Regions from separate parts of the Lysinibacillus sp. RS10 genome, predicted to be linked through region 1. Evidence: predicted binding sites of a transcription regulator. Region 1 holds the regulator's gene; each other region holds the start of a gene.
The links. The regulator LexA, encoded in region 1, represses DNA repair genes until DNA is damaged. The targets are predictions, from matches to a motif close to CGAACATATGTTCG.
Positions count from the first base shown of each region.

Region 2: the regulator LexA is predicted to act here: its motif matches at 5,769-5,782, upstream of uvrB (excinuclease ABC subunit UvrB).
Region 3: the regulator LexA is predicted to act here: its motif matches at 7,821-7,834, upstream of parE (DNA topoisomerase IV subunit B).

Region 1 is NZ_CP167122.1:3,610,646-3,622,012, reverse strand. Features, by position in the region: gene ACB089_RS18520 (DUF2339 domain-containing protein) at 1-867, shown strand, start outside; gene ACB089_RS18515 (prepilin peptidase) at 1,148-1,900, shown strand; gene ACB089_RS18510 (gamma-glutamyl-gamma-aminobutyrate hydrolase family protein) at 1,934-2,656, shown strand; gene lexA (transcriptional repressor LexA) at 2,964-3,581, opposite strand; gene ACB089_RS18500 (LysM peptidoglycan-binding domain-containing protein) at 3,744-4,058, shown strand; gene ACB089_RS18495 (recombinase family protein) at 4,055-4,720, shown strand; gene def (peptide deformylase) at 4,878-5,456, opposite strand; gene ACB089_RS18485 (helix-turn-helix transcriptional regulator) at 5,449-5,640, opposite strand; gene ACB089_RS18480 (GNAT family N-acetyltransferase) at 5,821-6,333, opposite strand; gene ACB089_RS18475 (DUF896 domain-containing protein) at 6,532-6,765, shown strand; gene tkt (transketolase) at 7,148-9,142, shown strand; gene ACB089_RS18465 (hypothetical protein) at 9,171-9,518, opposite strand; gene ACB089_RS18460 (serine hydrolase domain-containing protein) at 9,686-10,669, shown strand; partial or broken gene ACB089_RS18455 (HAD family hydrolase) at 10,703-11,354, shown strand.
Region 2 is NZ_CP167122.1:4,170,327-4,181,693, forward strand. Features, by position in the region: gene ACB089_RS21140 (DUF4097 family beta strand repeat-containing protein) at 1-413, opposite strand, end outside; gene uvrA (excinuclease ABC subunit UvrA) at 843-3,707, opposite strand; gene uvrB (excinuclease ABC subunit UvrB) at 3,715-5,694, opposite strand; gene ACB089_RS21155 (IDEAL domain-containing protein) at 6,377-6,619, opposite strand; gene ACB089_RS21160 (competence protein ComK) at 6,845-7,354, shown strand; one part of gene prfB (peptide chain release factor 2) at 7,439-8,467, opposite strand; one part of gene prfB (peptide chain release factor 2) at 8,469-8,543, opposite strand; gene ACB089_RS21170 (competence protein ComK) at 8,807-9,346, opposite strand; gene secA (preprotein translocase subunit SecA) at 9,819-11,367, opposite strand, start outside.
Region 3 is NZ_CP167122.1:2,306,431-2,317,797, forward strand. Features, by position in the region: gene metA (homoserine O-succinyltransferase) at 116-1,051, shown strand; gene ACB089_RS11840 (endospore germination permease) at 1,133-3,100, opposite strand; gene ACB089_RS11845 (hypothetical protein) at 3,135-3,368, opposite strand; gene ACB089_RS11850 (Ger(x)C family spore germination protein) at 3,372-4,571, opposite strand; gene ACB089_RS11855 (spore germination protein) at 4,596-6,182, opposite strand; gene ACB089_RS11860 (HesB/YadR/YfhF family protein) at 6,328-6,618, opposite strand; gene plsY (glycerol-3-phosphate 1-O-acyltransferase PlsY) at 6,638-7,240, opposite strand; gene parE (DNA topoisomerase IV subunit B) at 7,855-9,831, shown strand; gene parC (DNA topoisomerase IV subunit A) at 9,828-11,367, shown strand, end outside.

The DNA.
Region 1 (11,367 bases):
ATGATTGTACTTGCCATAAACTTTAGTATTCATGAGCCGGCACCATTTTTCAGCATAAATCATGCGAGTTTGGTGATGCCTGGAATTTATCTCCTGATTATTTATCTATATGCGAGACGTCCAAAAGAGATATTGACTGTATTTGAACAGTTCATGAAGGATATGTATGTGATTGATATTTTAGCTGTAATAACAACTAGTTATTTCTTAGCTTATATCGGAAAGATTGATGCAACGTATTTTGCGGATGTTAGTAATATTCCGCATCTGATGTGTATGATAACCGCTTTATTATTTGTCGGATCGCTTCTAGTACCAATAAAATATAAAGGGCGTGCATTAACACCTGCTCTTAGTGTATTTTTCCTTCTCTTTACACTAATGCTTGTAGCTATACCATACAATATGCAAGGTGTAGCGTGGTTAAATATAGTGACAAGAATCGTGTATATTGCGGTTATCGTAGTAATTATTGTCGATTTACTAAAGAAGGGGCGTATTTATCAAATCTATCAAGTGCAACTAGAGAAACTTTTGGACCCAATTGTAAGTGCAGGCGTTGTGCTTACGATGATAGCTGTTAAGGGGCTAATATTCCAGCTTGCATATAATGGGATACTTGATTGGAAGCTAAGTATTGTGTTCTCAACAATTACATTATTCCTTACAGCAAGCGTTGCGCTATGGCTTAGCTCAGGTCGTCATTTACGAGCATTACGCCTAACTGGTTTTATCATCTTAATTGTTGCTTTTGTAAAACTTATATTCTTCGATTTGTCGGCCCTCGATTTACTAATTAGAGCAATACTGTTTATGACGGTTGGTGGAATTGGGTTGCTACTGTCGGGGCGATTGTTGAAAAAATAATAGAGATCGTTTGAAAAAGCCTGTTAGAAGTATTTTCTAATAGGCTATTTTCATTATGATTGTGATTAAATCTTCAAATCTTAAATTGCTAGAAATATATTTTTTAAAAATTCTAAAAATATGACGTAAAGCGTGTGATGAAATCTGATATAATTAACTTTAGCATACTAGGAGAACAGGAAAAACAGGTAACGACGTTCTATTTTGAAGAATCACAATAATTTAAATGGCGCGCATACTTGAAATGTATGGGCGTCTATTGGTATAGGAGGACATAAAGATGGAAATGGCTTATACAATTATCGTTTTACTTTTTGGCTTCGTACTTGGCTCATTTTTTAATGTAGTGGGCTTACGAATACCAATAAAAGGGTCAATTCTCCGTCCACCTTCGCATTGTATTCATTGTAAGAGAAAGTTGACTGTGCTTGATTTGATACCTGTGTTGTCTTATGTGTTTTTAGGTGGGAAATGCCGTAGCTGTGGTCAAAAAATTTCTGGGATTTATCCACTGATGGAACTTATAACAGGCATATTATTTGCCTTGGCTTATTGGAAATTAGGCTTTAGTGCAGAATTTTTCGTAGCACTAGTATTGATTTCATTATTAGTAATTATTGTTGTATCGGATTTTGCGTATATGCTTATTCCTGATAAAATACTCCTATTCTTTTTACCATTACTCATTATTGGACGCTTGATATCGCCATTGTCTCCGTGGTGGGATAGTATAGTTGGTGCTGTAGTAGGATTTTGCATACTATATAGTATTGCTGCTTTATCAAAAGGTGGTATGGGCGGTGGCGATATTAAATTATTCTTCTTACTCGGTCTTGTACTCGGCACAATACATACACTTCTGACACTATTTGTATCAGCTGTGATTGGAATGATTGTTGGAATAGTGGTGTTAAAGGTCCGCGGGCAGGGAAGAAAAACGCCTATACCATTTGGACCATCTATTGCGCTAGCAGCTATCGTTGTCTATTTTTATGGAAACGCGTTGATGAATTGGTATTTTGAATGTTGGTAAGTCGTAAATCTTGTGGATCATGGAGGGGATAAAGTGAAACCAGTTATCGGTATAACGGCCTTTGTGGAAGATGATTTGTCTTCTAGATTAAATGCCGCCTACAGCAAAAGTGTCATTGAAGCTGGTGGAATTCCATTGATAATTCCGCTTGGCGTAGAAGAGGATGTAGCACAAATTTTATCGTTAACGGATGGATTATTATTATCGGGTGGCTATGATGTACATCCATTCCTCTTTGGTGCAGAACCTACACCGAAATTAGGGAAAGTTCATCCAGAAAGGGATTCAGTGGAGCTTGCCTTAATTGAAGCGGCCTTTATTCGCCAAATGCCGATTTTTGGCATCTGTCGAGGGATGCAAATACTAAATGTCGCGCTAGGAGGTACGGTCTATCAGGATATTGATAGCGAATATCACAGTAGTAAATTATTAAAGCACAAACAACAAGCGGCTCGAGGCGTTGCTACACATTATGTTCATGTTACACCTGATACACTATTAAAAACGATTATTGAGGAAGCGCAAATTGCTGTCAATTCATTTCATCATCAGGCTGTAAATGTAGTTGCGGAAAAAATGAAAGTAGTAGCAAAATCAAGTGATGGTATCGTTGAAGCGGTAGTACACGAAGATTTACCATTTTGTCTGGGCGTACAGTGGCATCCTGAAGAGCTAGCCATTGTAGGAGATGAAGGATCGAAGAAATTGTTTACTGCATTTGTAAAGGCAAGTTTGAAATTCAAAGTAGAGGCATAAGACTTGATAACTTAAAACTGCTAGTTCGACGTTTCGATGCTTACAAGGAATCCATTCTAAAGTGGATTCTTTTTTCTTTTAAGCAAAGTTATGCTCAAAAGAAAAAAGATGTCCGAAAAGTCTCCTTCGACATCTTCATTTAGTGCTAATACTAGCAACACGTTTTCGTATTTTGATTTTTTCCAAAAGGACTGGACTAAATGCGTGTACTCGTTCTCATCTTGCTTAATTCTCTAGCCTTAAATTAAGAAAAAGAGGTATATGCGAACATAATATCCTCTTTTTCTACTTTAATATTGAGATACTTTTAATGTACACGACGATAGAGACCAACAACTTGCCCCAAAATAGAAACTTGGTCTACGATAATCGGCTCCATTGTTGCGTTTTCAGGCTGTAAACGAAAATGGTTTTTTTCCTTGAAGAAACGCTTTACAGTTGCTTCATCCTCTTCAGTCATGGCTACGACAATATCACCATTATTAGCTGTTGCTCTTTGTTTAACTATGACTAAATCACCGTCTAAGATGCCAGCTTCAATCATGGATTCACCCATAATTTCTAGCATAAATAACTCATCTTCGCTTGTACCATAAATATCTGGAAGTGGGAAGTATTCATCGATATTTTCAATAGCAGTGATTGGAGAACCTGCTGTAACCTTCCCAACAAGTGGGACATGTACAACTTGTTGCTTTTGAATAGAATCCTCTGGCTCTAGGATTTCAATAGCGCGTGGTTTAGTTGGGTCTCGACGAATGAAGCCCTTTTGTTCTAAACGAGCTAAATGTCCATGAACTGTTGAGCTTGAAGCAAGTCCAACTGCTTCACCAATCTCACGTACAGATGGTGGATACCCCTTTGTGCGTACTTCTTCTTTGATGAACTCTAATATGGCTTCTTGTCTTTTCGAAACTTTTTTCATGATTGCTCACCTCTTTTTTTCTAATCATTCTACTTATTAGTAGTATAACAGAATGCGAACACTTAAGCAAACATAGGTTCGAAAAGTGTTTGACAAAAACGTTTGTTCGCATTATTATAAGAACATACATTCCGAACAAACATTCTAAAAGGGGTTATGATGATGAACTGGTTAAAGAAAAATCCACATATTACTACTTTATTAGGGGCATGTCTACTATTTGCAGCATACCTTTTTATAACAGATCCAGGCGATGTTACTTACGCTGAAATTGAAATCGAACATGGTGATAGTTTATGGTCGTTAGCTGAACAATACTCTGGTAAAATGAAAACGGATGATTGGATTAAGCTTGTGAAAGTAGAAAATGAATTATCGAACGTTGATATTATTGCAGGTAAATCCCTAGTGATTCCAGTAGTGGGTGACCAGTCCATGCCCATAAATTCAATTGAAATTGCGAGAAATGAACAATGATAAATAAACAACAATCGGCTGTTGTCTATTGCCGTGTAAGTACAGAAAAAGAGACACAAAGTTCCTCGCTTGAGCGTCAACAGGAGGAGTTGATGCGCTATGCTAAAGAGCAGGGCTACGAAGTGAAGCACGTTTTTATGGATAAGCATAGTGGCTATGATGTGGAACGTGAGGGCTTACTTGAAATGCTCGACTTTATAAAAGAAAAAGAAGTTAAAGCATTATTTGTACAGGATGAAACACGTTTAGGACGTGGAAATGCTAGAATGGCAGTATTGCATTTATTACAAAAAACTGAAACGGATGTTTTTTCTATACGAGACGAGGGCCCTGTACAATTAAATGAAATGGATACGATGCTACTAGAGATTTTAGCGATCGTAGAGGAGTACCAGCGCAGAATCCATAATGCTAAAATACGTCGTGGTATGCGTCGTGCCGTTGAAAATGGCTATCGTCCTGAAAACAATTTATCTAATCGGGGAAATCCAAATGGTCAAGAACGTAAGGATGTGCCTGTAGAAGAGATTATCAAGCTACGTAATCGAGGCTTCACCTTTGATGAAATCGCCATGACACTAAAAGGTCTAGGCTTTGATGTAAGTAAAGCTACTGTACATCGGAGATATAGGGAACACCAAGAAAGTTTGACGGGTAAATAAAATGAAACTTCAATCATTAGGAGTTTCGTCATCCTGCTGATAGGAAGCCTCATCTTGTGGCGACGCTAGGGGACCAACGTTTTGTTGGCCCAATAACGGTCAGTTAATCGTACTGACCGTTATTTCGGGTAAAATTGCTCTACTAGTCTTTTCTTAATTAATACAAACTCTCAATAATAACATTGTCTGGTAGTTTAAATGGATTTTCTTTATTTATTCTGTCATAAAACATGATACCATTTAAATGATCTATTTCGTGTTGCATTAAGATGGAACCGTATCCATTGAAATGATAAATGGCTTCTTGCCCGTGTATGTCATATGCTTTAACTTTAATTCTTTCATATCTTGGAACAAAGCCATTAACGTTTCTATTGACCGAAAGACAACCTTCCCCCTCAGGTAAATAAATCATGTTTAAAGAGTGACTAACGATTTTTGGGTTAATTAACATATATTCATGATGTTTATCTCCATCTTTATAAAGTGCAGTAAACATTCGTTTATTCAGACCAATTTGATTGGCAGATAAGCCAACTCCTGAACGTAATTTATATTTTTTTGAAATATCCGGATCTTGGCTATTTTTTAAATACTTAAGCATACAAATTAATGTATCTTGATCTTCTTTTGAAACAGGTAACGTAACCTCATTCGTATTTTTTCGTAATATCGCAGCACTCTCCTTTACAAAATCTTTCATTGTTATCATATACTCAAGATGGAATTTACTCATATATAAACACCTCATCAACTTTTCTATTTAGAGCTTTAGCAATTTTAAAGGCTAATTCAAGCGTTGGGTCATACTTATCATTTTCAATACAATTGATAGTTTGTCTGACAACCCCACATTCTCTTGCAAGGGCTTCTTGCGTTAATCCTAATTTTTTTCTTAGTGCTTTTATTATATTCTTCAGACTTATACCTCCTTTTGTCTAAAGTGTTGGTTAATTTATTATATGAAAATTAATGTAAAACGTCCAATGTATTGGACATTTAGATTTTGAAAAAAGAAGTAGCTCTTGACTACTTCTCGCTATTTTTATTTCAACTAATAGCGTTTCCTACGATCTATTAACAAAAGTAAAAAGAATTGGTTATGCCCATTCTTCATCTAATACAGCATAATAATATTCATCCCACCACTCATCTCCGTGGGGAATACATTTTTTAAAATAACCTTCGCGTCTCATGCCGATTTTCTCCATCACTCGATACGATGGGATATTTTCTGGCTGGCATGTTGCAATAATTCTATGAAGTTTCATTTCTTTGAATCCATAGTCCAGTACAGTTCTTGCGGCTTCAGAGGCGTATCCATTATTGTAATAGTTCGGATTCAATACCCAACCAATTTCATACGTATGGTCACCAAAACATTGATGGAAAACAATATGACCAATAACAATATTTTCGCTTAGTAAAATAATAGGGAAGTATTTTGCTTTTTGCCCGCTATTTTCTGAAACAAACTTTCTGGCTTTCTCCTCATTAAAAACGCCCTCCGGAATATATTTCATCACATTTATATCTGAAGTATATTCATAGACAGCTTGCCAATCTTGAACCTCAAATTCTCTTATTAATAGTCTTTTCGTTTTGATAAACATTTCATTTTTCCCCCAAGCATACTTAATAAACCTTTAATATTAGTTTACACTTCTAACTTCACAAAGTCATGTATTGTGTGGCATTTATTGTAAATATTGAAGGTCACTAAAAAGGTTGGTATAACTGCATTTTAAGGGAATCCATGCTATACTTTGCATACCATATTCATTAAGATATGTATTGAAAGGTGTGTAACTATGTTATCAAAAGAAAAAATTAACCGAATCAATGAACTTTCTGCCAAGGCTAAAAGTGGACAATTAACAGAGTCAGAAGCTAAGGAACAAACAGCGCTTCGCAAGGAGTATCTAGATACATTTAGAGCAACGATGCGTGATACAATTGAAAATGTAAAAGTGGTAGATCCAGAAGGTAATGATGTAACACCAGAGAAGGTAAAACAAGCGAAAAAAAATAAATTTCTAAATTAATGTGTCACATTTAGATCAATTACGCCTCAGCGTAATTGCGTCCTGATTTTGGATTGTGCTTAGGCCTGCACGATGCAGGTCAGTTAGCCGTTTTCGCAGGATGCGAAGGTTTTAGGCTAACATCCTTATAATAACTCCTTTCAAAATCCGTGACATCCGCCGGAGGCATTATCTTTATTCAGTTAGCCTTATACGGTCCACATCTGTGAAAATATTATATTTAAATAAATATTATTTTATAATTAGGCTGTATTTTTCAACTGAATAAAGATAAAGTATGTTATAAAACGTAAATAGTATAACAAAAACATTGTTTTCTGAAGCAATGTTGACTAAACTGTAAAAGAACAATATATAGGACGAGAAAGGATGTCACAACATAATGACTCAACATGCGGATCAACTAGCGATTAATGCTATCCGAACTTTGTCAATCGATGCAATTGAAAAAGCAAACTCAGGTCACCCAGGTTTACCGATGGGGGCTGCGCCAATGGCTTATACGCTTTGGACAAAACAACTTCGCCATAATCCGGCAAATCCAAAATGGTATAACCGCGATCGTTTTGTACTTTCTGCAGGTCATGGCTCTATGCTTCTATATAGCCTACTTCATCTTGGTGGCTACGGCTTACCAATGGAAGAAATTCAAAACTTCCGTCAATGGGATTCATTAACTCCAGGACATCCTGAATATGGTCATACTGTTGGGGTAGAGGCAACAACAGGTCCTCTAGGTCAAGGTATTGCTATGACAGTTGGAATGGCAATGGCTGAACGTCATTTAGCAGCTACTTACAATAAATCAGGACATGACATCGTTGATCACTATACATTCGCACTTTGTGGCGATGGCGATTTAATGGAAGGTGTGGCAGCTGAGGCTATCTCTTTAGCAGGTCACTTAAAGCTTGAAAAATTAATCGTGCTTTACGATTCTAATGATATTTCTTTAGATGGTGACTTAGAAAAGTCATTCTCAGAAAACGTGCAAAAACGTTTTGAATCTTATGGTTGGAACTATTTAAAAGTTGCTGATGGTACAGATGTTGAAGCGATTAACACAGCTATCGAGGAAGCTAAGAAATCAACTGGCAAGCCAACACTTATCGAAGTAAAAACTGTCATTGGTTTCGGTTCACCTAACAAATCAGGTAAAGCAGATTCTCACGGTGCACCATTAGGTAAAGATGAGACTGTATTAACAAAAGCAACATATGAATGGGCACATGAACCATTCCAAATTCCAACTGAAGTATATGATACATTTACTACAGCTGCAGAGCTTCAAGGGGCACAACCAGAAGAAGCTTGGAATGCTAAATTCGAAGCATATAAGCAAGAGTTCCCAGAATTAGCAGCACAATTTGAAAAAGCAATGAATGGTCAATTACCAGAGGATTTCGCTTCAGAATTACCAGTATATGAAGCAGGTAAATCAGTAGCTACTCGTTCTTCTTCAGGAGAGGCAATCAATGCAATTGCGAAGAAAACACCATCATTCTTCGGTGGTTCAGCTGACCTTGCTGGCTCAAATAAAACAAGAATGAAAGGCGCTGGAGATTTCTCTGCAGACGATTATGCTGGCCGTAATATTTGGTTCGGTGTACGTGAATTTGCAATGGGTGCAGCTATGAACGGTATGGCACTTCATGGTGGTCTTAATGTATTCGGTGGTACATTCTTCGTATTCTCTGACTACGTTCGTCCAGCAGTACGTCTTTCTGCATTAATGGGTCTTCCTGTTACTTATGTATTTACACATGACTCAATTGCTGTAGGGGAAGATGGTCCAACACATGAACCAATCGAACACCTTGCATCTTTACGCGCAATGCCAAATTTATCTGTTGTTCGTCCAGCTGATGCAAATGAATCAGCAGTTGCATGGGAGCTAGCAGTAGCTTCAGAAAAAACACCAACAGTTTTAGTATTATCTCGTCAAAACTTACCTGTGCTTGACGCATCGATTGATACAGTACGTGAAGGTGTTACTAAAGGTGCTTATACAGTGTCTCCTGCTACAAAAGAAGTGGCAGATGCCATTTTAATTGCAACAGGCTCTGAGGTTTCACTTGCAGTGGAAGCACAAAAAGCATTAAAAGCAGAAGGTATGGATGTGGCAGTAGTTTCAATGCCTTCTATGGATCGCTTTGAAAAACAAGATGCAGCATACAAAGAATCTGTTCTTCCTAAAGCTGTAACAAAACGTCTTGCGATCGAAATGGGTGCATCATTCGGCTGGCATAAATACACTGGTTTCGAAGGAGACGTTCTTGCAATCGACAAGTTCGGCGCTTCTGCACCAGGTGAATTAGTAATGGAAAAATACGGATTCACAGTAGACAATGTTGTAGCGAAGGTAAAAGCACTATAATTTATAAAATACCGCAATACTCAGTAGGTTAAATCTCCTCTGAGTACTGCGGTATTTTTTCATGTTTAGAGGACTTCACTAAAGAAATCCAAACAGCTGCACAATGAATGAGAAGCATAACGACAAAACAGTAAAAGCCCTTGTTACTTCCTCCTAGATTTAGCTCATCAACAATAATGCCACTAAACCAAAGGAGCTGACCTGTGACAATTACTGAGAGGCTTGCAAAAAGTAAACAAAACCAAATAGATACTTTTTTTATAATGACAATAATGAGTAGTAAAACAGCAAAAAGTAGGGTAGCTTCAAAAATCGGGTCAAGAAGTGAAAACGCATTTCCATCTACGAAATGCTTATAAGTAAATCGAGTATCCACACAATCCCTCCTTAAAAATAATCAGCAACTTTTAGTGATCAGCCAAAATAATAACGTTTTTGGTAATAAAAGGTTCTGATAATCAAAAAACATATCTAGTATTAATTTCCATTTGATATACAATGATAAGAATAGGCACCGAACTAGAAAGGTTGAGGGGGATTTAAATGAATCCACAAGCTATACTTACACAAGTAAAGAAAACTTTCTCAGAATTAGATTGTACAGGTGGCGGAGTTATTATTATTAAGCATGGTCAAACTGTACTAGAAGAATATTTTGGTGTGCAAGGACAACAAAAAGGAGCAAAAAATGTTGGGCCACATACTCTTTTTCATCTTGCTTCTGTTCGTAAAGCTTACGTTGGTTTTGCTGTGGCATATGCGATTTATCATAACTACATTGCATCGATTGATGATAAACTAAGTGATTATTTGGGGAATGAAGAGTTTTTTGGAGACGTTTCAATAAGACATCTACTCACACATACACACGGTTTACATTGGCAAAATGGAAAAATAATTAAGGAATATAAAGCAGGCTATAACTGGGCATATCGAGATATCAATGTAGAACTACTTGCCAAAGTCATTTTTGAAGTTACTGGAAAAACTATTGCAGAAATTGTGGATGAGCAAGTATTTCAGACATTGTCTTTTACTGAAACAAATTGGTTCAGTGAAAAAAACGAACAGCATATAGAAGTAATTCATAATGATAGTCCATTTTGGTATGAAAGTGATATATGCGATGGCAGCAAAATGAATATGTATAGTTCATTAAGAGAGCTAGCTAAATGGGGGCAAGTTCATCTGAACAAAGGGAAAATAAATGGAAAACAAATTATACCTGAGGAAATCGTACAGCTATCAACGACAATTCAATCCCCTAATTCTAAACTTAAGCACTCTCCAACTAATGGATTTTTCTGGTTTATTCAGCCTCAACAGAGGGAGGGGATTACAGAGTTAAGCCCGATATTACCTCAAGGAAGTTTTCAATTACTTGGTTATACAAGCGTAGCAGTACTGGTAATTCCAAAAGAAAATATTGTGGCAGTTCGAGGATTTAATAGCTTTGGTTCACCAGAAGGCTTTAATTACATCAAAGATATTCATGATTTTGGTTCAACAGTATATCAATCAATTTGATAAAGTAATTTTTTTATAAGGAGAGAGCTTGTGATGAAGAAATATAGCGTTGTTTTATTTGATTTAGATGGAACATTATCTGATCCGAAGATAGGGATAACCAAATCAGTTCAATACGCATTACAAAAGGCAGATATCGAAGTAAGCGATTTAGATAAACTTGAAAGTTTTATAGGACCACCATTACAAGTATCTTTTCATGAAATTTATGGATTTAATGATGCGCAAATTGAGCAAGCTATTAGCAATTACCGGGAGCGATTCAAGGAAAGAGGGATGTTTGAGAATAAACTGTACGAAAATATTCCAGCTTTGTTAGCCGATTTAAAACAATCGGGATACATATTAGCAATTGCTACATCAAAGCCAACTAATATTTGCCGAACAAATTTTGAAATATTTCAACCTTGAACATTATTTTGACCTTGTCGCAGGTAGCAATCTTGATGGTACACGATCCGCCAAAGGAGAAATTATCGCATTTGTACTTGACCATTTTAATGAAGTAGATAACAATCAATTTATGATGATTGGAGATCGAAAATACGATATTGTTGGGGCACATGAAAATCAAATTGATTCTATCGGTGTTACTTATGGCTATGGCTCACTTGAAGAGTTAACGGATGCACAAGCAACATATATAGTTAACAGTGTAAATGAAATTAAAGAACTTCTTGGTTAATAGATAGTCAGAA
Region 2 (11,367 bases), 560 kb from region 1:
GCAACTATATTTTCTACCTGTTCTGCCGCAACTTCTTCTGTATGTGTAAACTCTACTTTATCACCAAACGGAGAAGATACATCAAATTCTTTTACCTTTTTCACTGCTGTATTCATCATATCCATAAAGAGTGAACCAATTTGTGTTAAATCTTTACGAAAATCTCGCATTTCTTCTTCGAAATATTTAGTGAAATCCTCGTCTTTTTTCTTGTGTTCATCTTTGTGACTTTCATCTTTAAATAATGACTCATTCTCTGTTGAGGAATGCTGGCCCTCATTTGACACATTATTCATAACATGTTGAGTGGACTTGCTAGGTTGCTCTAATGCTTCTAATAATGTAATCGCCTCTTGCGCTGTAATTGTTCCTTTTTCCACAAGTTCTAAAATTCGTTGACGTTCATTTTGCATAACTAAAATAGCCTCCCTCAGTTCGTTATACTATTTATACGAATCATTTTGTGAAAAGTTTCACCATTAAAATGAAAATTTTGGAGATACATCTTTTTTTAGGCTTAGAGGTGAGTGTGCCGTTCATAAATCTTAAAAAGGTCCATCACTAAAAATTAGGGATCACATTTTTCAAAACGTATGCCATGTATATCAGTTGATTGGCGTGGAGGCTGAGTGACTCCTTTTTTTATCATGAAACAGATTTTAGTATTGAGGCTCATCACCAAAAATTGTGGATGACATTTGTTAAGATAACGGAAATCAACCACACGTTATGGTGATGATCCAGTATTGACTCATAATTGTATTTCTATGTAATAAAAAAGTTCGCAACTCCCCCTTCGGAAAGTGCGAACTTTTTTAGAGAACAATGCGTAATTCGACGTTTTATTGAGAAGCCTTTTCTAAAACAGCTTCCATACGCATACGATCTCGTGTCAATATTGGCTTTAAATACTTCCCTGTATAAGAGCCACTTACTTCAGCGACTTCTTCTGGTGTACCTGTCGCAACAATTGTACCACCTTTGTCGCCACCTTCAGGCCCTAAATCGATAATGTAGTCTGCTGTCTTGATGACATCTAAATTATGCTCGATCACTAGCACCGAATCGCCATTTTCTACAAGACGCTGTAAAACAACGAGTAGACGTGCAATATCATCTGCATGTAAGCCCGTTGTCGGCTCATCTAAAATATAGAATGATTTGCCTGTTGAGCGACGGTGCAATTCAGAGGCTAATTTCACACGCTGTGCCTCACCACCAGATAAGGTTGTGGCAGGTTGTCCTAATTTCATATAGCCTAATCCAACATCCACAATGGTTTGTAGCTTACGTTGGATTTTCGGAATATTTTCAAAGAATACTACTGCGTTTTCAATCGTCATATCTAAAATATCTGCAATACTCTTATCTTTATATTTCACTTCAAGTGTTTCACGGTTATAGCGTTTCCCATGGCAGACTTCACACGGCACATAAACGTCTGGTAGGAAATGCATTTCAATTTTTATAATACCGTCACCACGACAAGCTTCACAGCGACCTCCCTTCACGTTGAAGCTAAAGCGACCTTTTTTATAGCCTCGTACCTTTGCCTCATTTGTGGCTGCGAAAACATCTCGAACATCATCAAATACACCTGTATAAGTAGCAGGATTAGAGCGAGGTGTACGACCGATTGGTGATTGATCAATATCAATAACCTTTTCAAGCTCATCAATTCCCGTTACTTCTTTATGTTCACCCGGCTTCACCTTTGAACGATTAAGCTTTTGAGCCAACGATTTATATAAAATTTCATTAATAAGTGTTGATTTACCTGACCCTGAAACCCCTGTGACGGCAACGAATAAGCCAAGAGGTATATCAATCTTCACATTTTGAAGATTATTTTCCTTGGCACCTTTAATCGATAATTTACGACCATTTGGCTTACGACGCTCAATTGGTAATGGAATAAACTTCTTACCACTTAAATATTGCCCCGTTAAAGACTTTTCATTTTCCATTACTTCCTGTGGTGTCCCTGCCGCTACAATTTGACCACCATGTACACCTGCACCAGGACCAACATCAATGAGATAATCCGCCGCTAGCATTGTATCTTCATCGTGCTCGACAACAATAAGTGTATTACCAATATCACGCATATTTTGCAATGTACTAATGAGGCGATCATTATCACGTTGATGTAAACCGATAGATGGTTCATCTAAAATGTAGAGGACACCTGTTAAGCGTGAGCCAATTTGTGTCGCAAGACGAATTCTTTGAGCTTCTCCCCCTGAAAGTGTCCCTGCTGCTCGACTTAATGTTAAATAATCTAATCCTACGTTTACGAGGAAGCCTAATCGTTCTTCAATTTCGCGTAAGACAAGTCGAGCAATTTTCATATCCTTTTCTGATAAATTCAGATCCTTGAAAAATGTATCTGCTTCCTGAATCGAATACTGCGTAACTTCGCCAATATGCTTTTCTGCAATTTTCACAGCTAAAGTTTCCGGCTTTAAACGATAACCTTTACAAGATGGACATGCTTGCTGCGCCATATATTTTTCCATTTGTTCACGCACGTAATCAGAAGTGGTCTCCTTAAAACGACGCTCCACATTACGCACAACACCTTCAAATTCAATCATTTGATCTCGTACATTGCCAAACTCATTTTCATAATGGAAATGGATTTTATCTTTACCAGAACCATATAAAATTTTATCCATCTTTTCTTTCGGAAGATCCTTTACAGGTACATCCATTGGGATATCATAATGATCACATACCGCCTTTAATAACTGTGGATAATATTGTGAGCTTGTTGGTTCCCACGGTGCTAGTGCATGCTCTAATAAAGAACGGTCCCAATCTGGTACTACCAAATCAAGATCTACCTCTTGTGTTGATCCTAAACCATCACAGCTAGGACAAGCTCCAAATGGACTATTAAATGAAAACATGCGAGGCTCTAACTCACCGATTGAAAAACCACATAATGGACAAGCATGATGCTCACTAAATAATAATTCCTCATGCTCCATCACATCGACAAGTACACGCCCATCTGCCAAACGTAATGCTGTCTCTAAGGAATCACTAAGACGTGCCGCGACACCTTCCTTCATTACAACACGATCGATGACTACTTCTATTGAATGCTTTTTGTTTTTATCAAGTTCAATCGCATCATCTAAATCACGTAGCTCATCGTCAATACGTACTCGAACGAAGCCCTGCTTTTTTAAATCTTCCAGTAACTTTACGTGCGTTCCTTTACGCCCTGACACCATTGGAGCAAGCAATTGCATTTTCGTTCTTTCTGGATAAGTTAATAAACGATCGACCATCTGCTCAATCGTTTGGGAAGTTATTTCAACACCATGATTCGGACAAATAGGCTTACCAATACGCGCATAGAGCAAACGTAAATAATCATAGATTTCCGTTACTGTCCCAACTGTAGAACGCGGGTTACGGCTCGTCGTTTTTTGATCGATTGAAATTGCAGGAGATAATCCCTCTATCGCATCGACATCTGGTTTATCCATTTGACCAAGGAATTGACGGGCATAGGCTGAAAGGGATTCTACATAACGACGTTGCCCCTCGGCATAAATCGTATCAAACGCTAATGATGATTTCCCGGAGCCCGATAAACCCGTTAGCACGACTAATTGATCGCGTGGAATTGTGACATTGATATTTTTTAAATTATGAGCTCGTGCGCCTTGCACGACTATTTCAGTATTTTTCACAAGCCATTCACCCTTCTAACTTCAATTCAAATATTGTATCGCGCAGCTCAGCAGCACGTTCGAAATCGAGTGCTTTTGCTGCTTCCTTCATTTCAACTTCTAGAGTAGCAAGTAACTGATCTCTTTCCGCCTTCGTCAGCTTCTTACCTTTTGTTGCCTTCGCTACATAGGATTCTTCTTCCTCTGCAACCTGTGTCGCACGAATAACATCAGGAATTTTCTTAACAATCGTTTTCGGTTTAATGCCATGCTCTTCGTTATACGCCATTTGCAGTGTTCGACGACGCTTTGTTTCTTCAATCGCCTTTTTCATCGAATCCGTCATATTATTTGCGTACATAATGACATGACCATTAGCATTACGAGCAGCACGTCCAATCGTTTGTATTAATGAACGCTCTGAACGTAAAAATCCTTCCTTGTCAGCATCTAAAATCGCCACAAGAGAAACCTCAGGAATATCTAGCCCTTCTCGCAATAAGTTAATGCCGATTAGAACATCGTAAGTACCTTTACGCAGCTCGCGAATAATTTCAATTCGCTCTAGCGTCTTAATCTCTGAATGCAAGTACTCCACCTTTAAGCCCATTTCTTTCAAATAAGCCGATAAATCCTCTGACATTTTTTTCGTCAATGTTGTAACTAGGACTCGTTCATTACGGGCAATACGACCTTGAATTTCATCGATTAAATCATCAATTTGCCCTTCAATAGGACGTACGTCAATTTGTGGATCAAGCAGCCCTGTTGGACGAATAATTTGCTGCGCCATTTCCGGAGTATGCTCAAGCTCATACGGGCCTGGTGTTGCTGATACATAAATAGCTTGATGTATATGTTTCTCAAATTCTTCAAAACGTAAAGGGCGGTTATCTAGTGCTGATGGCAAACGGAACCCATGCTCAACTAGCACACCTTTACGTGCTTGGTCACCGTTATACATCCCTCGAACTTGTGGTAAAGTAACGTGACTTTCATCGACAACAAGTAAAAAATCCTCAGGGAAATAGTCAAGTAGCGTATATGGAGTTGCCCCCGCTTCACGCAATGTTAAATGACGCGAGTAGTTTTCGATACCTGAGCAAAAGCCCATTTCACGCATCATTTCTAAATCGTAGCGAGTACGTTGCTCTAAACGCTGTGCCTCTAATAATTTATCCTCTGCACGTAATAGAGTTAAACGCTCCTCCAACTCTTTTTCAATATTTTCAATGGCCTTTAGCATTTTTTCTTCTCGTGTAACGAAGTGAGATGCTGGGAAAATAGCTACATGATCACGATCCGCTAGTATTTCACCAGTTAACGCATCCACCTCGCGAATTCGATCGATCTCGTCCCCGAAAAACTCCACGCGGATACAATGCTCATCACGAGATGCAGGGAATATTTCCACTACATCGCCACGTACCCGAAACGTCCCACGTGTAAAACTCACATCATTACGTTCATACTGTACATCGACCAGTTTTCGAAGCAACTGATTACGTTCAATTTCCATTCCAGTACGTACTGATACGACCATTTCACGATATTCTTCTGGAGAACCTAGACCATATATACAGGACACGGATGCAATAATAATGACATCATCACGCTCGAATAATGAAGATGTTGCAGAGTGACGCAACTTATCAATTTCATCATTAATGCTTGAATCTTTCTCGATATAAGTATCCGTCTGCGGTACATATGCCTCTGGCTGAAAGTAATCATAGTAGCTAACAAAGTATTCAACGGCATTATTAGGGAAGAACTCTTTAAACTCACTATATAATTGACCCGCTAAAGTTTTATTGTGTGCCATAATAAGTGTCGGTTTTTTTACCTGTTTAATGACATTAGAAATCGTAAACGTTTTTCCTGTTCCTGTTGCACCGAGCAACGTTTGATGACGTTTACCGGCACGTACACCCTCCACTAATTCCGCAATTGCCTGTGGCTGATCTCCACCAGGTGTATATGGCGCTTGTAAATCAAATGTTTGCACACATGTCCCCGTCCTTTCCTACCAATTTGATACATATATTTTAGCATAGCACTATTAAAATTTCGAACATTTAACGAACGAATGTTTGTAAATATTTTTTCGTTTGCTACAATGAGATGGATACTTATAGAACATATGTACCGAAGTGCATAATGACAGCCTCTTCAGACATTCGACCATTCCGAGAAATAAAAAGTGAAATTCCTTATAGCTACTAAAGTGCTATCTGTAAACTTGGCGTTCCTGTTAATAGATTACCCTTTCCAAATGTTAACTAATCGAGATGGGCGGATGGAAATGTATTAGCCTAGAGGAGATTTCCATCGTTTGATGTTAGACTCCTCAAGTCCTGGGAGATTCGAGCAGATAAGGAGGCGAAAGCTCGGGTAGGCTGAAAAACTGATAGGGTTGACTGGAGATATGAGCAGGTTGTCGGAAGATATGCTCCGCTTCGCCGTAGTTCTGATCGGGTTACCGCAACATCGGCTCCGCTTGGCCACAGTTTTGATCGGGTTCGCCGAAGAATCGCTCGTTCCCTTGAAGATTCCACTCGGCTTAATGCTAGATCCACTCAAGCCATATGAGATTTCGACGAGTTCAAGGCACCCCAAATCACCAATCTTTCAAAGAAAGTAGCAAAAAAAATCCCGCCCTCCATTAAATGGAGAGCGGGCTCGTCATATTATTCACTTGTTACTTGGTGTAACGCTTTTAGTTCAGTTGCGTATAGATGAAATGCCTTTTCATCTTTTTCATCGAGTGCTCTATCTATCAGAACCATGAGCTGCTCTTCACGATACATACGCTGGATATGATTTATAAATAAATCTAAATAAATCTCGTTTAATAATCTCTCTGCCTCACTTACTTTCTTTGTCTGACCAACGGCTTTTAGAAAATCTGTATACGGATAATATTTATCCAACGACCTCACCTCGATCCTTTTCTAAATTATATGAAAATTGAAATTAAAAAGCAATGCTTAAGAACTGAAATTCACTTCGATTTACTATTAATCTCATGCCATTTCATGCAAATTCTCTAAGCAATTGCTTGTTATACCAATTGTTTTTACCTTTTATCTATATTTTCTGAATTTAATTTTGTGTTTTACACTTCAATAATAAATAGAAAAGGAGGCGCTACATATATGTCAGCAAATTATGTCAATGGATATTTAATGTCTTTCAACACCTACTTACTAGAACCAATTCAGTACAACTCTAAAATTTTCACTCGGGTAATCGACAAGCATAATGAACTGATCGTTACAAGGAAGCCATTGCATGTATTACGAAAATCTTGTATTTCACTAGGAACAACCTATGAGGCAGCAAAACATTCCGCCAAACGCTTCTTCGGCAATCAACATAAACTTCCCATCGTTGTTACTTTTGATTATGGTTACCCATGTATTTTTTTGCCGACTTATTCACCAAACTCCATCCACAATATTTGGATTGGACTCCATGCCATTTCGAATATTGTCCCGAGTAAAATGGGCTGTATCGTCACACTGAAAAACGATCGACAAATTGAACTGCCCGTTCAATATGCTTCTATTAGCAAGCAATTTGTCAATGCATCGATGCTTTATAAGCATTACATGAATGAGCGTAAGCAAATTAGTCAAGACACTCCGTATCATCCACCTTTTTGATAGGACGACCAACCGTAGCTAATCTAGCAGAACCAAAAAACCCCCTCAGGAGCACAATTTTACTGTGCCTCTGAGGGGCCTTCATTACCCGATTTTTGAACGTAAGTATGCATTAATGAATGGATCTAAATCACCATCCATCACCGCTCCTACATTACCTGTTTCCTCATTTGTACGATGATCCTTCACCATTGAATATGGGTGGAATACATATGAACGAATTTGTGAGCCCCAGCCGATTTCCTTCTGTTCACCACGGATTTCATCTAGCTGTGCCTGCTGCTTTTCAATCTCTAATTGATAGAGCTTCCCTTTTAACATCGTCATGGCTTTTTCACGGTTTTTAATTTGTGAACGTTCTGCCTGACATTGTACGACAGTACCAGTTGGAATGTGCGTAATACGAACAGCTGAATCTGTCGTATTAATATGCTGACCACCTGCTCCTGTTGCACGATACGTATCAATTTTTAAATCCTCCGTGCGAACATCAATTTCAATATTGTCATCGAATTCAGGCATAACATCACAAGAAACGAATGATGTATGACGACGGCCCGAAGAGTCAAACGGTGAAATACGTACTAAACGATGAACACCTTTCTCTGCTTGTAAATAGCCGTAAGCATTATGCCCCTTAATAGACAATGTTACAGATTTAATACCTGCTTCATCGCCAGGAAGATAATCAACTGTTTCAACTTTAAAGCCACGTTTTTCTGCCCAGCGTGTGTACATACGCAGAAGCATTGAGCCCCAATCCTGAGATTCCGTACCACCAGCTCCTGGGTGCAACTCTAAAATCGCATTGTTTTGATCGTATGGACCACTTAATAGTAATTGCAGCTCAAAATCGCCCATTTTCTGCTGGAATTCTACTAATTCTGTGCCCAGCTCTTCCTGCAATTCTTCATCAGGCTCTTCTCTCAATAGCTCTAGCGTCATATCTAAGTTCTCATGTGTTTCTACTAAATCTTTATACTCATTAGCAATTGCCTTTAAGCCATTACTCTCATTAATGATTACTTGTGCGCCTTGTTGATCATCCCAGAAACCTGGCTCAAGCATCATTTCATCTAATTCCTGAATGCGTGCCTCTTTGTTTTCTAAGTCAAAGAGACCTCCTGAAATCCGCCAATTTTTTGGCTGAAGTGTCTAACGCGTTACGTACATCTGCTAATTCAATCATTGTTAAATCCTCCGAACATTTTTAATGGGGCAATCTTGTAAATCTTTTTTTTACTAAAATCATGATGAGTTAACGTAAGGATCGGTATATGCTTTAATCGCAATGGCTAAGTTCTCATCGTTCTCGAGATGCATTCAAAATGCTCATATCTCTAATTTTTGTAAGCCCCGTATTTTTTTATTATAACGTTTTTACGTCGGAAAACATACTTTTTTAACATGACAGCATAATTTACATAGCTAAATGGACGACAATCATTCGCCTTAAGCTTTATCCTCAAATACAGCACTTCGGGTTGCCATGCGTTGATATACTTTAACTCGATCATGTTGTCCTAGTAAGTGATTTGTTCGTTTCTCTAATTTATACTTAAGTAAAAATGCTCTTTGAATTCTGTTTTCAAATGCTCTGAAACTTAAATCCACAATAATGTCCTTGCCGTTCATAAAATATACTTTTGTACTCTTTTTATCCACAACTTGAAAGTCCTCAATATGCTGGACCGCAAACCATATACATTCAGGATGTAGAGGAGATTTACTTGGAAACCATACAATATTGCTTCGTTCATGAACAACTATTGGATTTTTATTCAGTTTTCCAAGTATCATTTTCGAGCCATCGAAAGCTCCTCTTAAGCTTGAACCAAAATAGCGTAGATTATAATCCATTAATTTTGTCGGTGCTAATTTTGAAATATATTGATAATCCCTTTCTATCACACGTGTACACAAGTTTCCAAAGGCATCATACTCCGGCATATACAACATCGTTTCACCACTCATAATGTCATCACTATGCATTTTAATCCTCCTAAAATTTATATTTTCCAGTGAAGAGGAGTATATTAATAGAGATATTGGTATACTCCAATGCTCTAGAATTTTTATTTCCAAACATAAATCACCCCCTTTATTCAAAGAAAGTAAGTCTACACCGATTTCACACAATAAAACTTTCATACTATTTATACTTTTATAATAAATTAGAAAAAAGTTATAAACGTTACCCTTTTCATTGAACTATTTACCTATTGTTGTAGTATTATGTATCTTTTTTCAGAATTATCTATTAATAAAACAAAAAATAGAAAAGGCTCTTTGCCAAAACATAAAGAGGACTTGCAAGGCGCAATGTAAAGCTTACGCAAAAATCCATCCCTTTCGGCCAGCTGACCACCAAACTTGTAGTGACCTTTCACCACCAAGTTTCGGGTACTCAAAAAAAAGACCATTTTAACGTATAGTTAAAATGATCTTCTTCGTAATCGTAAACTTATTGACCTGCACCATGGCAGTTTTTGAATTTCTTCCCACTTCCACATGGACATAAATCATTACGTCCAACATTTTCAGCCTTACGAACAGGTTGCTTTTTCGGTGCTGGAGATCCATCCTCTTTCGGATTAACAGCTTGACCTTTTGCAACTTCCTCACGCTCTAAGTTACTTCGAATTTCTGCCTTCATCGCATATTTCGCTACATCTTCGCGAATGGAATCGACCATATCCTCAAACATAGCAAAGCCCTCTTGTTGATACTCACGAAGCGGGTCATTTTGACCATATGCACGAAGATGGATACCTTGACGTAGCTGATCCATGGCATCAATATGATCAGTCCACTTCGTATCAATTGAACGCAATAAAATAACCTTTTCAAATTCACGCATACGCTCTGGTGTAAGCTCTGCCTCTTTTTCATTATAACGCGCATGAACAGCGTCAGAAATCATTCGGTTAATTTCTTCAGCAGATTTGCCTTGGAAATCTTCCACCGTCTGATCATCTTCACCTAGAAGATTTGCACCGACAAAGTCATCAATGGCTTTTAAGTTCCAATCCTTTTGCTCGCCTTGCGTATACAATGCAACAACATTGTCGATTGTTTCTTGAATCATAGACTCAACAAGGACACGCATATTATCTGTTTCTAATACGTCATAACGCTCTTTATAAATAATTTCACGTTGCTGACGTAACACATCATCATATTGTAATAAACGTTTACGAGCATCGAAGTTATTTCCTTCAACACGTTTTTGAGCTGATTCTACGGCTCTTGAAACAACTTTTGATTGTAGCGGCTGCGAATCATCCATACCTAAACGCATCATCATAGACTTCATATTATCAGAGCCAAAACGACGCATTAATTCATCTTCAAGTGACAGATAGAATTGCGTAACCCCTGGATTCCCTTGACGACCAGAACGACCACGCAGCTGATTATCGATACGACGAGATTCATGACGCTCCGTACCAATTACCGCTAAACCACCAATCTCCATTACACCTTCGCCAGGCTTAATGTCCGTACCACGACCAGCCATGTTCGTAGCGATTGTTACGGCGCCCTTCGTACCAGCATTAGCAATAATTTCGGCTTCACGCTCATGGTTTTTCGCGTTCAGGACATTATGTGGAATTTTATGTTTATCCAATAAATTCGAAATGATTTCAGACGTTTCAATTGCAACAGTACCAACAAGAACAGGTTGTCCTGCTTTATGGCGCTCTGCAATATCTGCCGCCACCGCTTTATATTTTCCTTCCATTGAAGCAAAAATTAAGTCTGGACGGTCATCACGAGCAATCGGCTTATTCGTCGGAATCGCCACAACACTCATATTATAAATATTACGGAATTCCTCTTCCTCTGTTTTCGCTGTACCTGTCATACCTGAAAGCTTTTGATACATACGGAAATAGTTTTGGAATGTAACTGTCGCCATTGTCATCGATTCATTTTGAATCTCTACGCCCTCTTTAGCCTCAATCGCCTGATGTAGTCCATCCGAGTAGCGACGACCTTTCATTAAACGA
Region 3 (11,367 bases), 1.3 Mb from region 1:
ACGTGGTTAAAATCCCTCTCATTCTATCTCAAATGGAATGAGGGGGATTTTTTTAATTTAGATCGACTTATAAAATTCTTTATATGTAGAGAAATACAAGAGAGGGGAATGCAAGATGCCAATTAATATTCCAAAAAATTTACCAGCTGGAGAACATTTACGTGAGGAAAAAATCTTCGTCATGGAAGAGGATAGAGCGAAAACTCAACAAATACGTCCGTTAAATATATTAATTTTAAATTTGATGCCAGAAAAAGAAAAAACGGAGCTACAATTACTGCGCTTACTCGGTAATACACCTCTACAAGTTAATATAACATTTTTAAACACAGCCACACATGAATCGAAAAATGTGAGCAAATCACATTTACAGCTATTTTACACGACCTTTCATCAAATTCGCCATCGTCGCTATGATGGCATGATTATTACGGGTGCGCCAGTTGAAAAAATGTCTTTTGAGGACGTGAACTATTGGCAGGAAATTGCAGAAATTATGGATTGGTCCAAGGAAAACGTGACATCGGTCCTTCATATATGTTGGGGCGCACAAGCAGCGTTATACCATCATTACGGTATTGGCAAAATTGAGCTCCCTGCTAAATGCTCAGGTGTTTATTCTCATGTCATTACGGATTTAACCGTGGATTTAGTTCGAGGCTTTAGCGATTTATTTACGGCCCCACATTCACGATATACTTCTGTTTCTATTGACGAAGTACGCAACCATCCTGATTTACGATTACTATCTTACTCAGGAGATGCTGGTGTCTTTATTGTGCAATCGAAGGATAATAAAAACATTATGATTACAGGACATCTTGAATATGATGCGACTACATTAGCAGATGAATATAGTCGTGATGTCGCAAAAGGTTTGGATATTGAGGTTCCAGTGAATTACTTCCCAAGTGATGATCCATTAAATGAACCGATTAATACGTGGCGTGCCCACACTCATTTATTATTTTCAAACTGGTTGAACTACTATGTTTACCAAGAAACACCATATGAATGGGATTTCGTTGATGAACTTGAATATCATATTTAGTTCATGTGTTCTGTAAACACTTAAATAAAATGATGACCTTGATCATATCAGGGTCATCATTTTTTAAATCCAAATATGTTGTTAGTTTTCTGACGGGTTTTCATTGGCAGATTCATTTTGACCTTTTGTAGTATTTCCGCAATTGCTATTAGTTTCATTCTGTATAGCATTTTGACTGTTGCTATTACTAGCATTATTAGAGGCATTTTGATTGTTATTATTACTTGCATTCGTAGTAGAATTTTGGCTGTTGTTATTACTAGCATTATTAGAGGCATTTTGATTGTTATTATTACTTGCATTCGTAGTAGAATTTTGGCTGTTGTTATTACTAGCATTATTAGAAGCATTTTGGTTGTTGTTATTGCTTGCATTATTAGAAGGATTTTGGCTGTTGTTATTACTTGCGTTATTAGAAGCATTATCGCAATTGCAATTACTTCCATTCTGTACAGCATTTTGGCTGTTGCTATTGCTAGCATTATTAGAAGCATTTTGGCTGTTGCTATTGCTAGCATTATTAGAAGCATTTTGGCTGTTGCTATTACTAGCATTATTAGAAGCATTTTGGCTGTTACTATTGCTAGCATTATTAGAAGCATTTTGGCTGTTGTTATTACTTGCGTTATTAGAAGCATTTTGGCTGTTGTTATTACTTGCGTTATTAGAAGCATTTTGGCTGTTACTATTGCTTGCATTATTAGAAGCATTTTGGCTGTTGCTATTACTAGCATTAGTAGAAGCATTTTGGCTGTTACTATTGCTAGCATTATTAGAAGCATTTTGGCTGTTGTTATTACTTGCGTTATTAGAAGCATTACCGCAATTGCAATTACTTCCATTCTGTATAGCATTTTGGTTGTTGTTATTACTAGCATTATTAGAAGCATTTCCGTTATTACTACCACTTGCATTCTGTGGACAACAATTACAGTTTGTAGCATTTTCATTCCCTTGATTACCATTAATCTTACGAATTTTTGCGGCGATAAGTAGAACAATCGGTAACAAAACTGTTACAACACCAGCAAACAAAGGAAAAATTTCTTTATTATAAATATTTGAATGAACGATATTAGGATGAATAATTTGCGAAAAGCCAATAATTGTCATCCCGATTGGCACAATGAGCGGACGATGATCTTTGATATTACATATTTGTGCTATGCCGATAACGGAGGCATAAAAATACATAAACGTTTTAATAAAAATGGATATGATCCACATGGCTGCCATAATAACTTCAATGCGCTGCAAAAAATTCCCGATTGAAATTCTTTGGGCTAATGCATAGCTAGGAAATGTCCGATTAGAGGTGAGTGCTGGACCTAGGACAAGGATACATAGTGTGACGATGGTAATTAAAACAATGCCTCCAATAATTGTGCCGATATAAAATCCTTTTTGTGCTGATTTATGAACGTTGACAGCGGAAGGGAAGAGTATTAATAGCACGGCAAGAGGGAATGAAAAAATACTCATAAATCGTATAATACTTATTAATAATGATTTTTTTGATGTTTCCAATACTGGCTGTACATTTTCAAAATTGATTAATGGTGATATGAAAACTACAAAAAAAATAAAAATAAAGATAAACACCGGAAAAAGTATTTCTGCTGAACGTGCAAAGACTTCGATTCCTTGGAATGCAGCATAAATGATGATAATGCCAAACAGCAATGAAAAAGCTATTGAAGGCGACTCTGGCATCACTTCCGTAGACATAAAAGTCCCAATAAAATATAATAATTCACCTGCAGAAAAAAAAGTAAGAAGGATAAAACCCATTGCGGTCAGTTTTCCGAAAAAACGACCCAGTATTTTTTCATTCGCTTCTATAAATGTAAGTGTGGGGGTCTGATTTCCTAAAGAAACGAGTAGCTTCACTAAGAGTAAACTTAAACCGACACCGATAATAGTTGCGATCCATGCATCTTGCTTTGCTGCACTTGTTACACTTGAAGGGATAATTAAAATGGCTGTACCAATTGAAAAAAGAAGAGTAATGATTGTAAATTGTCTTGAACTAATGATTTCTTTTTCCATCATGAATTACCCCTTCTTTTTTTAGTTACTTCTTTTATTTTGACAGTGAGACAATGAAATCTTTAATTGGAGTAAAGATAAAGGTAATCAAGTCTATTGGGCTTGGAATTTTGAGATTTAAAGCAATGCTTATATTTATTGCAGTACCGATCAATAAAAAAATCGAAAAAATAACAATTGTTTTCGTTTCGTTATTTTTTTTAAGTTTTGGAATAAAAGCAAAGGCAATAACAATTGAAATAATGAGTATGAAAATTGTTATTGTCATAGCTTATTCCTTCTTTTTCTTATTCAATAAGGAATTTTGCATTGTTCCTAGTCCTTTTGTTTTGACATTTACTTCAACGTTAACCGGTAGCTCTTGGAATATGGTTGGCCAGTCATCTTTGTTTTTTTTCCATTTTTTTGGATCTGTCCGGTGTAGTTCCTCACCAAACCCAAAAATATCAGCTCGATAAGTTTGCTGAACTGTACTGATTGTTTTTTCGATTTGTTGTTGGATCACTTCTTCTGTTTTTTTATTTACGTAATCAATCCACTTAGGGGAGGTTAGGTTAATAGTACATTCAACTTCTCCGACATTTTGCTCAACATCTATACGAACATCAATTTTTGGCGTACCATTTTCAAACTTACCCTTTATTTTTGTCTTTGATTTCGTAATTTCTGCTGCTAATGTACCTCCCTTAGGACAAGCAATAATTTCAATCGTACTTTTTATTTTGTCACTTAAAAAACTTACGCTTTTACTTTCTTCTTCTGTTAAAAGCCCAATGTATTTATCTTCTTTGAATACTGCTAATCCGGCATACTTTAATACCACTGGCGTTTTTACTTTATCAACATTGGTTGCACCCATTCCTAATGTCGCATCTCCTTTTATTTCAATGGCAGAAAGGATTGGACTTGTTTCAGGACTACTTAAAGTACTTACTAATTCATCAATATTAATGGAAATCGTTGAACCCCAAGCTTTTTCAGATGTATTAAGTGAATTGATCAATTTATTGGCAGGCACTTTTTCAATAGGTGTTAATATATTTAAGACTTCTTTTGCAGTTGCCTCGTGAGCGATAATAACATTGAAATCATTTCTGAATTCATGATCTCTAGAGATTAAATCTAATGCCTCACTAATTCCTTCTTTCGCTAATTCGTCCCCAAGAATAACTACTTGTGTATGGGCAAAATAAATCTTCCTAGTCGATAATGTTGTCATTTTTCGAATAGCCTCGAAGATCGTTTTGCCCTTTGCGTAATTGGTAATAACAGGTGATCGACCGCTAGAAGGGGCTTTTGATGAAATTTCACCAGGAACCACAATTTGAACAGTGACTTCAAATTCATCGTCTACTTTATCTATTCCTAGTGCAGAGACAATTGCTAATTCATTGAGTTCACGTTTACTCCAGCAACCACTTAAAAATAAAGTAACCATCAAAAGTAAGCATATCGTTTTAAATTTTGACATGGTCCATTCCTCGCTTGTACATTGTTAATTCCTTTTTTTAACACTAAAAAAATTATGCCCTCTAACATTGTTTTTTTGACTAATTAAACGTGGTCGAGTTAATAGGGCTCTACGAGGAAACAAGACTAAGGCATCTTTTTGATCCTTTAAGATTAATGGCCCAAATGGACTTAAATAAGGAACACCAAAAGTTCGTATGCTGCATAAGTGAATAATGATCATCATCATCCCAAACATCACGCCGAATAAGCCTAACACCGCTGCTAATATCATTAATGGGAAACGTAAAAGACGAATGGTATTCGATAAGCCATAAGCGGGGAACAAGAAACTACAAATCGCTGTTAATGCTACAATAATGACCATTACAGCCGAGACAATCCCTGCTTCTACAGCGGCTTGACCGATGACTAAAGTTCCTACAATAGACACCGCTGGACCAATAGTCCTTGGCATTCGAAGACCCGCTTCTCGTAATATCTCAAAGGCAAGCTCCATCATAAGTGCTTCGACAACTGCAGGGAAGGGGACTCCTTCTCGTTGAGATGCGATACTGATGAGCATCGGTGTTGGTAGCATTTCTTGATGGAAAGTTGTGATGGCCACATAGAGTGAAGGTGCTACTAATGCAAGGCTAATACCAAAAAATCTTAATATGCGTACTAAAGAACTAATGATCCAATGCTGATAGTAATCTTCAGCAGAGTGTAAAAAGGACGTAAAAAGAGCAGGTACAATTAACACAAAGGGTGTACCGTCCACTAAAATAGCAATTTTACCATCTAATAGTTCTCCCGCAATGACATCAGGTCGTTCAGAATTATAGACAGTTGGGAATATAGTGAATTTAGAATCTTGAATAAAATCTTCGATATAGCCACCTTCCAAGATTCCGTCAATATTAATACGATCTAATCGCGCAAGAACCTCTGCTACTATTTTGTCATTGGCAATGCCGTTTAAATACATAACCGCAACATCTGTTTTAGTGACCTCACCAATAACACGAGACTTTATCCAAAGATTTGGACTTTTAATTTTTCGACGGATTAGGGCGGTGTTGGTACGTAATGTTTCTGTAAAGGACTCGCGCGGACCTCTAATAACCGATTCTGTTGATGGATCAGTAATAGCTCTATCTTTTGCGCTTTTTGTACTTGTCACGATGCCTGCCGAAACACCATCTAATAGGATGACTGTATCTCCATTCAAAATAGAATTGTAAAGTGTTGAGAAATTCGAAACTTCATTGACATCGCCGACTGTTAAACAAGTTTCTTTTACATATTGTTTTATATTCTCTACGTCGGGGTTAGGAGCTTCTTCAACTTCTTGCATCAGCTTATCAATCACAGAATCAGAAATGGTTGTTTTATCGCATAACCCGTCAATACTGATCATCACCATCGCATGTTTTTCAGCTTTACCAATTGTAATTTCACTTGTTTTTGTATTTTTTTCAGCTTTACCAATCGTAATTTCTCGTATGATAATATCATTACTATTCCCAAGTGTATGTTTAATCACCTTCATATTTTGAGAAAGGGAGCTATACAGTAGGTCATTGTTTGAATTTGATTGGGAGGTATTCGAAGCTTTAGAAATTGACATTTTTCTCCTCCTCAAGTTTGCATTTCATTACCTCTAGAATGTACAACTTTCAGAAGAGATAAACCAAGGTTGGAATTGAATTCAAATAAATCATTGGAAAAAAGAAAAGCAGTATTTCCCTCGTATAAACGAAGGAAACACTGCTTTACTTGCGATACTCATACTTTAATTCATCTATTGTAGTATCCACATCTACATGTAAATTGTGATCATTGAAAAACCATAAATCTTTTTCATCGATGTAGTAGGTAACATCGTCAAGAATTGTCTTTACACCAATTTCGATTGGTTCTTCACGAGTCATTCCAAGTGAAAAGCCTTCGTGAAAGGGACTGGAACCACCATATCTTGCATAAAAACGAATAGTATCTCCGGATTCTACTTCCATCTCTCGTTTAAACCATTGTAGGGCTTCATCTGTTAGTGCAATATTCAATAGAATGCTCCTCTCTTCGTTACAGCCATTTCACCTTAGGCTCTGTCCCATTTTTAATGCGGACAATATTTGCTCGGTGACGATAAATGATAAAGCTACATAAACATGCTACTAAAAAACCTAACGCAATATCACCTGTAACAAAATAATATACGATTGAATAAATTAGTGCTACTAAAGCGGCAATCATGGAAGTTAAGCTGACAATTTTCGTTAGTTTTAATGTAACGAAAAAAGTAATAAATAGTAAAACAAATAGAGGCCATGAATAGCCTAAGAGAACTCCTGCTGATGTTGCCACAGCTTTCCCTCCGCGGAAACTCGCAAAGACAGGGAACATATGACCAACAACCGCTATAAGTCCAAGAATTAATGCGTGAATGGATACTTCAGAAAAAACAGGAAGAGATACGAGTAATACTGCAGCTGTTCCTTTTAAAACATCCATAATTGTGACAACTATTCCTGCTTTTTTTCCTAAAATACGGAATGTATTCGTCGCCCCTAAATTCCCACTACCATGTTCACGAATATCTGTTTTATAAAAAATTTTGCCTATCCATAATCCCGAAGGTATAGAGCCGATTAGATAAGCACATAAAATAATAAGTCCATTTAGCATAGCTGGACTCCTTTCATTTATAACTTGGTACTAATAATATGTAACAAGTATTTTACACTTTTTCTCTTTAATCTACAATGCAATGAAGGAGATTTCCTAGTGTATCTTGAATTCAATACAAAAGATAAATATATTTTAAAGATTTCTATCGGTTTATCGAACATAAGTTAGGCTTTTTGACATGAGTATTTCCATCAGCCCGAGCGTCTTACTTAAAATATAGGTAAAATGGCAATTTTGTCATTCACCCGTTCCTTTGGTAGAATAGAAGTCTATCTTTAATTTCGCGGAATGGAAGAAGTACATTTTTATTAACATGCCTGAATATTTTACAGTGGGTATTGAAAAGCTTCTGTATGAAGATATTAAAACCATAATGCGGTTGACAGTTAGCAATTAATCATCAGTATTTCTGCAACTATAACTTATTGCCTTGCGTCAAGGAAATAGGACAGCTGAAGCAATAATGGCAAATGATTCTATAAAAAAGTAAAAGTTGTGAAGGATTTTTAAAATTTTTTTGGACCTGCCACTAGCTATTGACAGGAAATGCTATTATTATTAGGAAGAGAACATAAATAGAACATGCGTTTGTTTTTTTGGAGGGGAAATATTTGGCGAATAAACAGTCACCAAGCGTCTATAATGATGACGCCATTCAAGTATTAGAAGGATTAGAAGCGGTACGAAAGCGACCTGGCATGTATATCGGTTCTACAGATGGCCGTGGACTTCATCACCTTGTATATGAAATCGTAGATAATGCGGTGGATGAAGCACTGGCTGGCTTTGGTTCTCATATCATCGTCACTATTCATAAAGACCAAAGTATTAGCGTTCGAGACTTCGGCCGTGGAATGCCCACTGGGATGCATAAGATGGGGAAACCAACTCCTGAAATTATCTTTACCGTCCTACACGCTGGTGGTAAATTCGGGCAAGGCGGCTATAAAACGAGCGGTGGCTTACATGGTGTAGGTTCTTCAGTTGTTAATGCTTTATCTTCCTTTTTAGAAGTGACGATTCACCGCGACGGTAAAAAGTATCGACAACGTTTTGAAAACGGTGGACATCCTGTGACGACACTTGAAGAAATCGGACAAACAAAACAGACAGGAACACACGTCCATTTTCTACCGGATGACACGATTTTCTCTGTGACAAAATATAATTATGATACGCTTGCAGAACGTTTACGCGAGTCAGCATTTTTATTAAAAGGCTTAAAAATTGAGTTAATCGATGAACGCGAGGAAGGCAAAGGTGATGTTTTCTTTTATGAGAACGGCATTGAAGCTTTCGTTGCGTATTTGAATGAGGAGAAAGATGTACTTCACCCTGTAAAGTATGTGGAAGGGATTCAAGATGAAATTGAAGTAGAGTTCGCCTTCCAGTACAATGACGGCTATTCAGAAACAATTCTTTCATTCGTTAACAATGTTCGTACGCGAGATGGCGGGACACATGAAACGGGTGCCAAAGCAGCGTTAACGCGTGTTTTTAATGAATATGCACGGAAAATTGGTCTGTTAAAAGATAAAGATAAAAATCTTGAAGGGACAGACATTCGAGAGGGCTTAGCAGCGATTGTTTCTGTTCGCATTCCAGAGCACTTACTACAATTCGAGGGCCAAACGAAGGGTAAGCTTGGGACGAGTGAGGCCCGTTCGGCGGTAGATAGTGTTGTCTCAGAGCAAATTTTATATGTACTTGAAGAAAACGCTGAATTGTCTGCATCTCTTGTGCGAAAAGCTATTCGTGCACAGCAAGTACGTGAAGCGGCTCGTAAAGCGCGTGAAGATGCACGAAATGGCAAGAAAAGCAAAAAAGGCAGTACGATTCTTTCTGGAAAACTAACACCTGCACAATCTCGAAATGCTGCAAAAAACGAGCTGTATTTAGTCGAAGGTGATTCTGCAGGAGGTTCTGCTAAACAAGGGCGAGATCGTACGTTCCAAGCGATTTTACCATTGCGTGGTAAAGTTATTAATACGGAAAAGGCGAAGCTTCAGGACATTATGAAAAATGAAGAGATTTCAACGATCATTCATGCCATTGGTGCAGGCGTTGGAACAGATTTCTCTGTTGAGGACTCATCTTATGATAAAGTCGTGATTATGACCGATGCGGATACTGATGGAGCGCATATTCAAGTGCTGCTACTAACGTTCTTCTATCGTTATATGCGACCATTAATTGAAGCAGGAAAGGTATTTATCGCATTACCGCCGCTTTATAAAGTGTCAAAAGGTACTGGTAAAAAAGAAGTGATTGAATATGCTTGGACCGAAAGTGATTTACAAACAGCCATTAAAAAAGTTGGAAAGGGTTACATATTACAGCGTTATAAAGGTCTTGGAGAGATGAATGCTGACCAGCTATGGGATACGACGATGAACCCGGAAACGCGGACGTTAATTCGCGTAACAATTGAAGATGGTGCACGTGCTGAAAGACGTGTCACAACATTAATGGGCGACAAAGTTGAACCACGCCGAAAATGGATCGAAGCCAATGTCAACTTCGGTATGGAGGATGATTCTAATATTTTAGACAATGAATTCATCCAACAAGAGGAGGGCCAAGCATGAGTAGTACGGAAAAGTTTCAAGATTTACCTTTAGAAGAAGTAATGGGTGACCGCTTTGGTCGCTATAGTAAATATATTATTCAAGACCGCGCGTTGCCTGATGCACGTGACGGTCTTAAGCCTGTACAACGTCGTATTTTATATGCGATGTTTACAGAGGGCAATACGAACGATAAACCATTCCGTAAATCAGCCAAAACAGTCGGTAATGTTATTGGTAACTACCATCCACACGGTGATAGCTCCGTATATGAAGCGATGGTACGTATGAGTCAGGATTGGAAGGCACGTCATATGCTCATTGAAATGCATGGTAATAATGGTTCTGTTGATGGTGACCCACCTGCAGCGATGCGTTATACAGAGGCAAGACTTTCTGCCATTGCAGCCGAGATGCTACGTGATATTGGCAAGAACACCGTTGAATTTGTGCCGAACTTTGATGATCAAGATATGGAGCCAACTGTTTTACCAGCGCGTTTCCCTAATTTACTAGTTAACGGCTCGACAGGTATTTCTGCCGGCTATGCAACAGATATCCCGCCTCACGCGTTAGATGAAGTGCTAGACGGCGTTCTAATGCGCTTAGATAACCCGAATGCCACGGTTGATGAATTAATGACCGTCATCAAAGGACCTGATTTCCCAACAGGTGGTATCATCCAAGGTGTCGATGGCATTAAGAAAGCGTATGAGACAGGACGCGGCAAAATCATTGTGCGTGCTCAAGCAGCTGTTGAACCAATCAAGGGTGGCAAAGAGCAAATCGTTATTACAGAATTGCCGTATGATGTCAATAAAGCAAATCTTGTAAAGAAAATTGATGAACAGCGTGTGGATAAACGACTTGAAGGAATTGCGGAAATTCGTGATGAATCAGATCGTACAGGCTTACGCGTTGTGATTGAGCTGAAAAAAGATGTACCTGGACAAGGTATTTTAAATTACTTATTCAAAACAACTGACTTACAAGTAGCTTATAATTTTAATATGATTGCTATCCATAATCGTCGTCCGACAATGATGACATTGCCATTGTTATTGGACGCGTATATTACCCACCAAAAGGAAGTCGTGACGAACCGCTCCATTTATGATTTGCAAAAAGCTAAAGATCGCTCACATATTGTTGATGGCTTAATTAAGGCGCTGTCCATTTTAGATGAAGTCATTGCAACGATTCGTTCTTCCAACGATAAACGAGATGCGAAAACGAACTTGCAGGTGAAGTTTGATTTTACAGAAGTGCAATCAGAGGCAATTGTGAGCTTACAATTATACCGTTTAACGAATACGGATATTACAGAGCTTCGCCATGAACAGGATGAGTTAAATATACTCATCGCCAAGCTTGAAGGCATTCTGAATAGTGAAGCGAAGCTTGTGCGTGTCATTAAACAAGAATTGCTCGATATTAAAAAACGTTTTACAGAGCCACGTCGTTCGAAAATTGAACGAGAAATTGAAGAAATCAAAATTACATTAGATGTTCTTGTACCAAGTGAGGAAGTCGTTGTTACAGTCACAAAGGATGGCT